One region of the Clostridium sp. USBA 49 genome, then DNA from elsewhere that is predicted to be linked to it. Evidence: predicted binding sites of a transcription regulator. Region 1 holds the regulator's gene; each other region holds the start of a gene.
What was found. Region 1 encodes Rex, which represses fermentation and respiration genes when NADH is low (regulators of the CRP and FNR family bind a similar motif). Its sites were predicted from a motif close to ATTGTTAANNNNTTAACAAT; they were not measured.
Positions count from the first base shown of each region.

Region 2: B5D11_RS06995 ((2Fe-2S) ferredoxin domain-containing protein) is a predicted target of Rex. The motif match lies at 1,667-1,686, and genes of this name have one in related genera.
Region 3: B5D11_RS10980 (sn-glycerol-1-phosphate dehydrogenase) is a predicted target of Rex. The motif match lies at 1,501-1,520, and genes of this name have one in related genera.

Region 1 is NZ_FUYD01000004.1:89,684-92,982, forward strand. It holds gene B5D11_RS05530 (iron-containing alcohol dehydrogenase) at 1-1,113, opposite strand, end outside; gene B5D11_RS05535 (redox-sensing transcriptional repressor Rex) at 1,347-1,988, opposite strand; gene abc-f (ribosomal protection-like ABC-F family protein) at 2,418-3,299, shown strand, end outside.
Region 2 is NZ_FUYD01000005.1:153,155-156,453, forward strand. It holds gene B5D11_RS06990 ([Fe-Fe] hydrogenase large subunit C-terminal domain-containing protein) at 1-1,363, opposite strand, end outside; gene B5D11_RS06995 ((2Fe-2S) ferredoxin domain-containing protein) at 1,381-1,626, opposite strand; gene B5D11_RS07005 (MFS transporter) at 2,670-3,299, shown strand, end outside.
Region 3 is NZ_FUYD01000014.1:32,879-36,177, reverse strand. It holds gene B5D11_RS10980 (sn-glycerol-1-phosphate dehydrogenase) at 90-1,445, opposite strand; gene B5D11_RS10975 (glycoside hydrolase family 65 protein) at 1,593-3,299, opposite strand, start outside.

The DNA.
Region 1 (3,299 bases):
TTCATTTGATATTTCTCTTGGATTTGATCCTGTACATGCGTCCTTAACAGCATTTTCAGCTATTCTATCTACATTTGCATAAAAATCTTTTTCACTTATTCCATATTCTTTTAAAGTTTGAGGAATGCTCATTTCTTTATTCATTTCTCTAATCATATTAGTTAAAGAATCTACTAATTCATCTTCTGTGTTACCAGAAAGTCCAATATTTTTAGCTATTTGTGCATATCTATCTTTACAAACTTTTTTATTAAAGTCTATAACATAAGGAAGATATATAGCATTTGCACATCCATGAGGAATATGAAATACAGCTCCACTTTTATGTGCCATACTATGAGTTATTCCAAGTAATGCATTAGAAAAAGCCATACCAGCTAAGCATTGAGCAATATGCATTTCTTCTCTAGATTTTTTATCACCATAAAATGATTTTATTAAATTTTCCTTAATCATAGTAATAGCCTGCATTGCAAGTGGATCTGAAAAGGCAGATTTTAATGAAGCAACATAAGCTTCAATAGCATGAGTTAATGCGTCCATTCCAGTATGTGCTGTAAGCTTTGCTGGCATTGTTTCTGCCAAAGATGGATCTACTATAGCTACATCTGGGGTTAAATTAAAATCAGCCAACGGATATTTTATTTCAGTTTTATAATCGGTTATAACTGAAAAAGCTGTAACTTCTGTTGCTGTACCACTTGTAGATGGTATAGCAGCAAATTTTGCTTTTTGTCTTAATTCTGGAATTCCAAAAGGAACTACTGCTTGTTCAAAAGTAAAATCTGGATATTCATAAAATATCCACATAGCTTTAGCTGCATCTATTGGAGAACCTCCACCTATTGCTACTATCCAATCAGGCTCAAATTCTCTCATAATCTTTGCACCTTTCATAACTGTTTCAACAGACGGATCAGGTTCAACTCCCTCTATAAGTTTAATTTCAAATCCACCTTCTTTTAAATAAGATATGGTTTTATCTAAAAAACCAAATTTTCTCATAGAACTTCCGCCGGTAACTACAACTGCCTTTTTACCTTTTAATGTTTTTAAAGCTTCTAGAGAATTTTTCCCAAAATAAATATCTCTTGGTAAAGTAAATCTATTCATCTAGCATTCCTCCTGTTTTTTATATTTGATTGATATTTTTTTAACAATTTTATTCTAACACATTTTACTTTCTTATAAAAGTACTATTTATGAAATATTTGTTAAAAGTATAAAAAAATCAAAAGCCATAGATAAAATTAGAAAAAATCTTTTTATATATATATGGCTTTTGATTTATTAAATTATACAAATATTGGTTTTAAACAATTAATTAAATGACATTATATTAACAATTATTTATCACTTTTATCTTTTAATAAATAAGTAAGAGTCATAAGATGTTCGCTTAAATGAACATTTTCAACTACAACATTTTCTGGAACTACTAAATCAGTTGGTGCAAAATTCCAAATTCCTTTAACTCCACCTTCTACAAGAGTATCACATATTTTTTGTGCACTTGCTTTAGGTACACATATTATTCCTATATCTATTTTGTTATTTTTAAGAAAATCAGGTAAATTATCTATATCATCAATTTCTACGTCTCTTATTTTAATACCTATTAATTTTGGATTTGCATCAAAAATTCCTTTTAAAGAAAATCCTAATTTTTCAAATCTTGTATAATTTGCAATAGCTTGACCTATATTACCTGCACCTATAATAACTGTGTTGTAAGATCTAGTAAGTCCTAATATATCACTTATTTCATTATATAAATCTTTTACATTATATCCATATCCCTGCTGGCCAAAATCTCCAAAACAATTTAGATCTTGTCTTATTTGGGACGCTGTAAATCCTATTTTTTCACCAAGTTCTTTAGATGATATTCTATCAACATCATTTTTCATCAATTCTTGCAAATATCTATGATATTTTGGCAACCTTTTAATAACTGCCATTGATATATTGCTTTTTTTCTTTTCCATAACCGCACCTCTCTTTTTATCTATACATTAATAGTATGACTTAAATTATATTTACTGTCAATATTTTAACATATTTCTAAAGTTTAAAACATCTTTGTTATAATTAATACTACAAAAAAATTTACATTCATAGTAGAATATAAATTATGTATATTATGTATACATACAAATTTGTTATTAAATATTATTTTTAAATATAAAATATATTTAAAATACATTTTGATTATATTCTTTTACATTATCACAATATTCAAATTCATTTTTAATATTTATTAATGCTTGGTTTCACAAATCAAGTATTTTATCATTTAATATTATACTTATTTTTTAAAGATATAAATATCAAAGCCTTTAAATTTTATGAAAATATATTTTTTAGAAACAAAATATAACATTAAATTTAACAAAACATTTTAGGAAGGTGAAAAAATGATAGTTTTAAGTTGTAAAGATATTCATAAAAGTTATGGTATAAATGTAATTATAGATAAAGTTACTTTTAATATAAATGAAGGAGAAAAAGTAGGTTTAATAGGAGCTAACGGTGCAGGTAAAACTACTCTTTTTAAAATTTTAGCAGGTGAACTTGAAGCAGATAGCGGAGAAATTTTTATAGATAAAAATAAAAAAATTGGCTACCTTTCTCAACACCTTTCTCTTGAAAATAACAATACTATATATGAAGAATTATTAAAAGTATTTAAAGATTTGATAGAATTGGAAAATAGAATTAAAGAACTTGAGATAAAACTAAATGAACCTTACGATAGGTCTAAAGAAGAATATCATAAAAAAATAATAGAACAATATACAACATTATCTGATATTTATAATAATCGTGGAGGTTACACATATAAGGGAGAAATTAGCAAAATATTAAAAGGTTTGGGGTTTAATGAAGAAGATTTTAATAAAAACATAAATATATTAAGTGGAGGTCAAAAGACAAGAGTTGCTCTTTGCAAACTTCTTCTTGAGAGTCCTGATATACTTTTTCTTGATGAACCTACTAATCATCTTGATTTAGATGCTATTGAATGGCTAGAAGAATATCTAAAATCTTATAAAGGTACAATTATAATAATATCTCATGATAGATTTTTCTTAGACTCTATAACTACAAAAACTCTGGAAATGATAAATGGACATATAAATACTTATAATGGTAATTATACTTTCTTTGTAGAACAGAAAAAGAAAAATTATGAAATTCAGTTAAAGGCATATTCTCTGCAGCAAGCTGAAATTAAAAGGCAAGAAGAAATAATAGAAAAATATCGTTCATTCAACAGAGAAAAAAGCATAAAAGCG
Region 2 (3,299 bases), on a different contig from region 1:
TAGGTTTACCTATAATATCTTGATATTTAATATTAAACATTTTTTCAGAAGCTGGATTAAAATCTTTAATAAGAAAATCTTCATCTAAAGTAAATATTGCATTTGGTGAAGTTTCAAATACTACATTTGCTATACTTTCTGCTTTGTTTCTTATATAATGTATACACATATTTATTTCAGCCATTCCATCTAATACTGCTTGAGCTTTTTCTCTGCATGTATTATAACCACATACCCCACAATTAAGCTCATCTTTAGGACTAAATTTACCCATTTTTTTCAAAACTTCAGAAATATTCTCTTGAGAAAAATTAGTTTTACATAAAGTTCTAGTTTTAAATGTCTTTGAAAAGTTTATATTTACATCTGTGTTTAAATAATCAGGAATATTTTTTGTAGAATTTTCTTTTATATATTTTTTTACATTTCGCTGCCTTGTAAAAAAGTCCAATTCATTTTTAGGCATAGCAGGACCATTTATACATCCTCCTCTACAAGCGAATGCTTCTACAAAAACTTCACTTATATCATTTTCTTCCATTGATTGAAAAAGCTGCATACACTTATCTACACCATCAGCACTAATAAAATCGTAATTAAAGTTTTTATTTTTTATAAGTTCATATTTAAGCTCTCCCATTATAGGAAAATTCTTTCCAAAGGTTTTAGATGATTTATCAAAATTCATAGGTTCAAGGGAAGTTATATCTATATTTTCTTCTTCAAGCCATTTATAAATTTCATCAAAAGTTAAAACTGAATCTATAATTCCTACATTATCTTCATCAATGCTTTCAAATTTTTTAGAATAACATGGACCAACAAATGTTATAAAGCAATTTTCATATTTTTGTTTCAATATTTTTCCAAGAACAATCATAGGTGAATCTACTGGTATTAAATATTTTGAAAGTGATGGATAATAAGTATTTATCAAATAATTTATAGAAGGACAACTTGTGGTAATATAATTTTTCATATTTTTTGAAAGAGCATATTCTTTATAAAGCTCAGTAACTATTTCTGCACCTAAAGCTACTTCAAAAATTTTGTTAAAACCAAGAGATTTAAGAGCTGCTGCAAATTGTCCTGAGGATTTTAAGTTAAAAGCTCCAGCAAAGGAAGGAGCAACAGCTGCTATTACAGTTTTGTCTGATTTTATAGAACTTTTAATTTTATATACATCTGATTTTATATGTCTTGCATTTTGTGGGCAGACTATAAGACATTGACCACATGTTACGCAACGTTCATTTACTATTTTAGCTTGATCATTTTTTATTCTAATTGCTTTTACAGGACAAGAACGAAGACATTTATAACAGCTTCTGCAATTTGCTTTTGTAAAATTAATTAATTCCATAATAAAACCACCATTTCTTAAATTTTTGTAAGTACCTGTTCTTTTAAGAATTCAGGTACACCATCTGCTTTTAGAGAAAGTACAGGTCCATCATCAATTTTTACAGATACTGCATTAGTACAATGCCCAAGGCAAAATGAAGCTTTAAGTTCTACTTTATCTTTTATATTTAATTTTTCTATTTCGTTTTGAAGTGAAGAAATTACATTATAAGCCCCTTTTAAGTGACAAGCACTACCAATACAAATACTTATAGTAACCATAAAAATCCTCCCAAATTAATCTTTTATATAAATATAACACTTTGTTAAAAAATTATCAACTAAAACAATTTCATTTTGTTAATAAAATACTAAAATTTTAACTATAAAAATTTAAATATAAAAAATAAAACTCCTAAAAGAAGCTTTCATTTAGGAGTTGAAAGAAAATCAAAGTATTTGTTATGTTATTATCATATAATTTTGTAAATACTTTAAAATCATTATAAATTGAAACTTATACTAATCCAAAATATTTCTCAAAAAACTTCGTTAACTTTTCAATAATTCCTTGCTTTTTAACAGCCCTGCCGCCACCAAAGCGTGAAATAGGAGGCATAATTTTATCAATGGTAGTACCTTTTAAAAAAAATTTAAGCTAATTGTATTTATGTGAAAAAATAATTGTAAATCACTATAAATATTGCCAAATTATATTTTTTTTGATATGTTTAAGAAATACATGATTAATATTAATGAGTGCTTTATTTATGAAAAAAAACAGATTATATGTCTTATTTTAGTATTAGTGGTAATCGGTGTTGGTTACACTTTGCTTAACACCTTACATTTGATGTCCAGGTATCAAATGATACAAATGAAAATATAGAAGGGCTAAAGATTGAAATTAATGGATGGGTTATAATAAATTGGACAATACCAATTTGAATATGATGATAATGAATTACAGAAATCATTCATCAGTATTTTTAAACACTTAAATTGGGAAACAAAAGAAATAAAATTACAATCCTTTCAGAATAGGCAGCTGGATTTTGAAGATAATATTTTAATATATCATCAGAAGGAAATCACGCATTTGATTTAAAATCAGGAGGATGCACTTTTGTTTTTCATGCTGTCCAATTCAAAAATAATGAAGCTATATCATTAATTAAGATGCCTATGAATTTTAATATAGTAAATTTGTTTCGAAATAAATTTGATGTTATAAAATATAAAAATGATATTTGGCTAAAAATGGATAATATTATTTTCTTTAGCTTAGCAAATATAAAGTAATCAGCTAAATTTGGAGGGGAACAATGAGTAAATCAAATAAAGTAATTAAATTTTTCTATCTGTATGCAGTATTTTCCAATCTCCTTTTATTTTTACCTGTACTGCTAATGATATATACTAAGAGAAATATTACATCTAGCGATATGTTATTAATAGAGGCTTGTTATTATTTTACAATATTTTTGTTTGAAATTCCCACTGGCTTTATAGGTGATAAAATAGGTCATGATAAATTGGTTGTTTTAGGTTTAATTGGAACAACTGTGTCTTATGTAATTTTTGCTTTTTCATTTAATTTAGTAATGATAATAATATCACAAGTCTTATTAGGTATATTTGGTTCATGTATAAGCGGATCAGATTATAGCAGCTTAGCAACTTATTTAGAAAAGAAAGGTGAAAAAGATGGAATGGAATATCAAAATAAGTTATATAGATTAACAACAATAGGTACGCTTATAAGTTTTGTTTTTTCAGGAATAGTATATAAATTAGATTCAAAAGGAAAGCTTACATTTTTGATAACTGCATGTACATATCTTTTATCAACAATAGCATATATAGTATTTGTTGTGTATAAAAAGAAATCAATTGGTGATATTGAAAATGAATCCATAAATGAAGAGGAAAAGACATTTTCAATATCAACGTTT
Region 3 (3,299 bases), on a different contig from region 1:
TCTTAATTTATTATTTTGTCAAAATAAATTAAAAATAATCCAGTAGAAGCTATTATACTATGCTCTCTACTGGATTTATTTTATAAAATTTAATTATAATATATATCTGCAATTACTTGTGCTGCTTCTTCAATTTTCCCAATATCTTCTAGCAATTGTAAAATCCCATAACGTTTTCTTATATCTTTAGCTGCAATAAAACTTTTCTTAAACATTTCTTTATCAAATCCTAATTCTGAAGGATTATAAACTGCTCCTGTATCTTTCATAATATTTCTTATTGTATCTGCACTTGGCAAAAATAAATCACAAATTTCTTTAATTTTATCCCAATTATCAACTATTTTTTTAAAATTTTTCTCTCTTTGTTTTTCATCAAAACATATACATTCTTCTTTAAATTCAATAATACTTGGTGCTATTTTACCATAAACATCATTAATTCTTTGAATCCACTTATCTTTAGTAAAATATTTATACTCTCCTGAAGAATATATATTTTTTATATCAAGTGCACTTAAATATTTATAGGCTTGAGTAATAATACCAACCCCTATGCCAACATTATTTCCATGAAGATATTCAGAATTTTTACCTTCGTTCATAAAAATAGTTTCCCAGCAATGAGAAAGATGATGTTCCTCTCCTGAAGCAGGTCTTGATGTGCCACACATTCCAATAGCTAATCCAGAGAGAATTAATGCTTCAGTTATGCTTTTAATAGAATTATTATCTCTTTTTTGTATTCCATTTGAATATTCTATACATTTTTTTAAAGCTTTTATTGTTATTTCCGATATTAAATTACAAAAATATTCATCATTTAGAATTTTAGAAAGCTGCCAATCAGCTAAAGCTGTGTATTTTCCTAAAATATCACCTAATCCTGCTAATAGCATTTTCATAGGTGCCTCTTTTAAAATATCTATATCAGCTATAATTGCATTAGGATATACTGCATTTAAAGTTGTTTTAACTCCATTTACTACTAAAGGAGAAACTACAGAAGCATACCCATCCATTGATGGTGCAGTACATACAATTATATATGGAATTTTTAATTTGTAACTTAAAAATCTGCATAAATCGTTTATGGTTCCAGAGCCCACAGCTAAAATAAGTTCAGCATCGTAAGGAATTTCAATAAGCATTTTACCTAATGCTTTTTCATCAGCTATAAGATGTTCATCTTGAAAAATTAACTTAGTTATATCAAATTTTTTATTTAATTTTTCTTCTACAATATTCCCTGCTGCTTTATATGTATTTTTATCTTCTACAATAAAAATTTTTTTAATATTTAGTTCATCTACTATATTAGTAAGTTCATTTATTGCTCCATTCCCAATTTTTATATTTTTAATTTCTACACTGTGTCTGTGCCCGCAAGAACAATCGAAACATATTCCCGCCATATCCTCTACTTCCATAGATAATAAATCCATAATAACCCACCTCATTAAATAATTTTAATATCTAATTTACTTTATTTGTTTATACTTTAATATTATTTTAACATTTTTTCCATCAAATTCAATGATATAATCTTAAAAAATAAAGGGCTGCATATTTTGCATACCCTTTTATTTTTATTAAATATCTATTGTGGTTTCTCCAATGATATTATATATTTTATCTTTTACTTTTAAATTTATATATTCATTTGATTTCACATTTATGGTAGTTTTATCCTTTTGCATATAGACTTCTATAAGTGCATTTTTGTATAAAAATTTAAACTTAAGATTTTCCCAATTTATAGGAAGTTTTGGATTTAGATAAATGTAATCTTCTTTTATTCTAACTCCTGCAAATCCATAAATTATTGCCATCCAAGTACCACCCATATTAGCTGTATGTATACCATCTTTAGTGTTCCCATGGGTATTATCTAAATCAAGTCTTGCTGTTTCTATAAAGTAATCATATGCTTTTTCCATATACCCTAATTTAGCAGCCATAATGCTATATATAGCACATGATAAAGAAGAATCATGAGTTGTTATTTTTTCATAATAATCATAAGAATTTTTTATAATTTCAAAATCTGCCTCATCTTCTACTAAAAAGTGTGCAAGAACTGTATCTGCCTGCTTTAATACTTGATATCTATAAATAGTTAAAGGGTGATAATTAAGAAGCAGTGGATACTTATCTTTAGGTGTATTATCAAAATCCCAAACAGCTTTTGATAAAAATGTATCATCTTGAGCTGCAATATTATATTCTTCATTATATGGCAGATACATAGCATTACAAGCTTTGTTAAATATTTCTATTTCTTCTTCTTTTAAATTTATTTTAGAAGCTAATTTATTTAAAGTTTCTTCATGATCATTTTTTAATAAATTATATAATTTTACTGCCCATTTTAAATTATATTTAGCTATTACATTTGTATAATAATTATTATTTACAATAGCTGTATATTCATCAGGTCCTGTTACTGCATCTATTTTAAATAAACCTTTATCAAAATGCCCTATTTCAATCCATATTCTTGCTGTTTCAAATATAACTTCAGCTCCAAATTCTTTTATAAAATCAATATCAGAAGTTACTAAATAATATTGAATATAAGAATATGCAATATCTCCATTTATATGGTATTGAGCTGTTCCAGCTGGAAAATAAGCTGAACATTCTTCACCTGTTATAGTTCTCCATGCATAAGCAGCTCCTTTTTTGTGCCCTAATTCCTTTGCTCTTTTTCTTGCAGAGTCTAAAATTGTATATCTATATCTTAAAAGCTGCTTAGAAAGTTTAGGATTACATAAAGTGAAAAATGGAATAATATAAATTTCACTATCCCAAAAATAATGACCTTCATAGCCCTCTCCGCTTAATCCTTTTGCACATATATTGCTTATGGAATCCTTACCAACAGATTGAAGAAGCTGATATAAATTATATCTAATTCCCTGCTGAAGTTTTTCATCTCCATTAATCTCAATATCTGCAATATTCCAAAATTCATCAAGATAATTTTTTTGCTCTTTTAAAATAACTTCAAATGATTTTTCCCCTACATTTTCTATTATATCTCTGCCACAGCTTAAAACATCTTTATATCTTCTTGAATCAGTATAAACATTATATTTAGTAAATTCTATTTTTTGATTTCCTTTTGATACTATATATATAGCTTTTAAATCTTTTGCTCCTTTTTCTATTTTAAATTTATAATCTGTATTAAATTTATGTATGCAGGTAACTGCTGTAGAAAGTTTTGAATTTTGAGTTTGGGCTTCTATCTGCATAATTTCATTATTCATATCTATATTGATAGATTTTACACT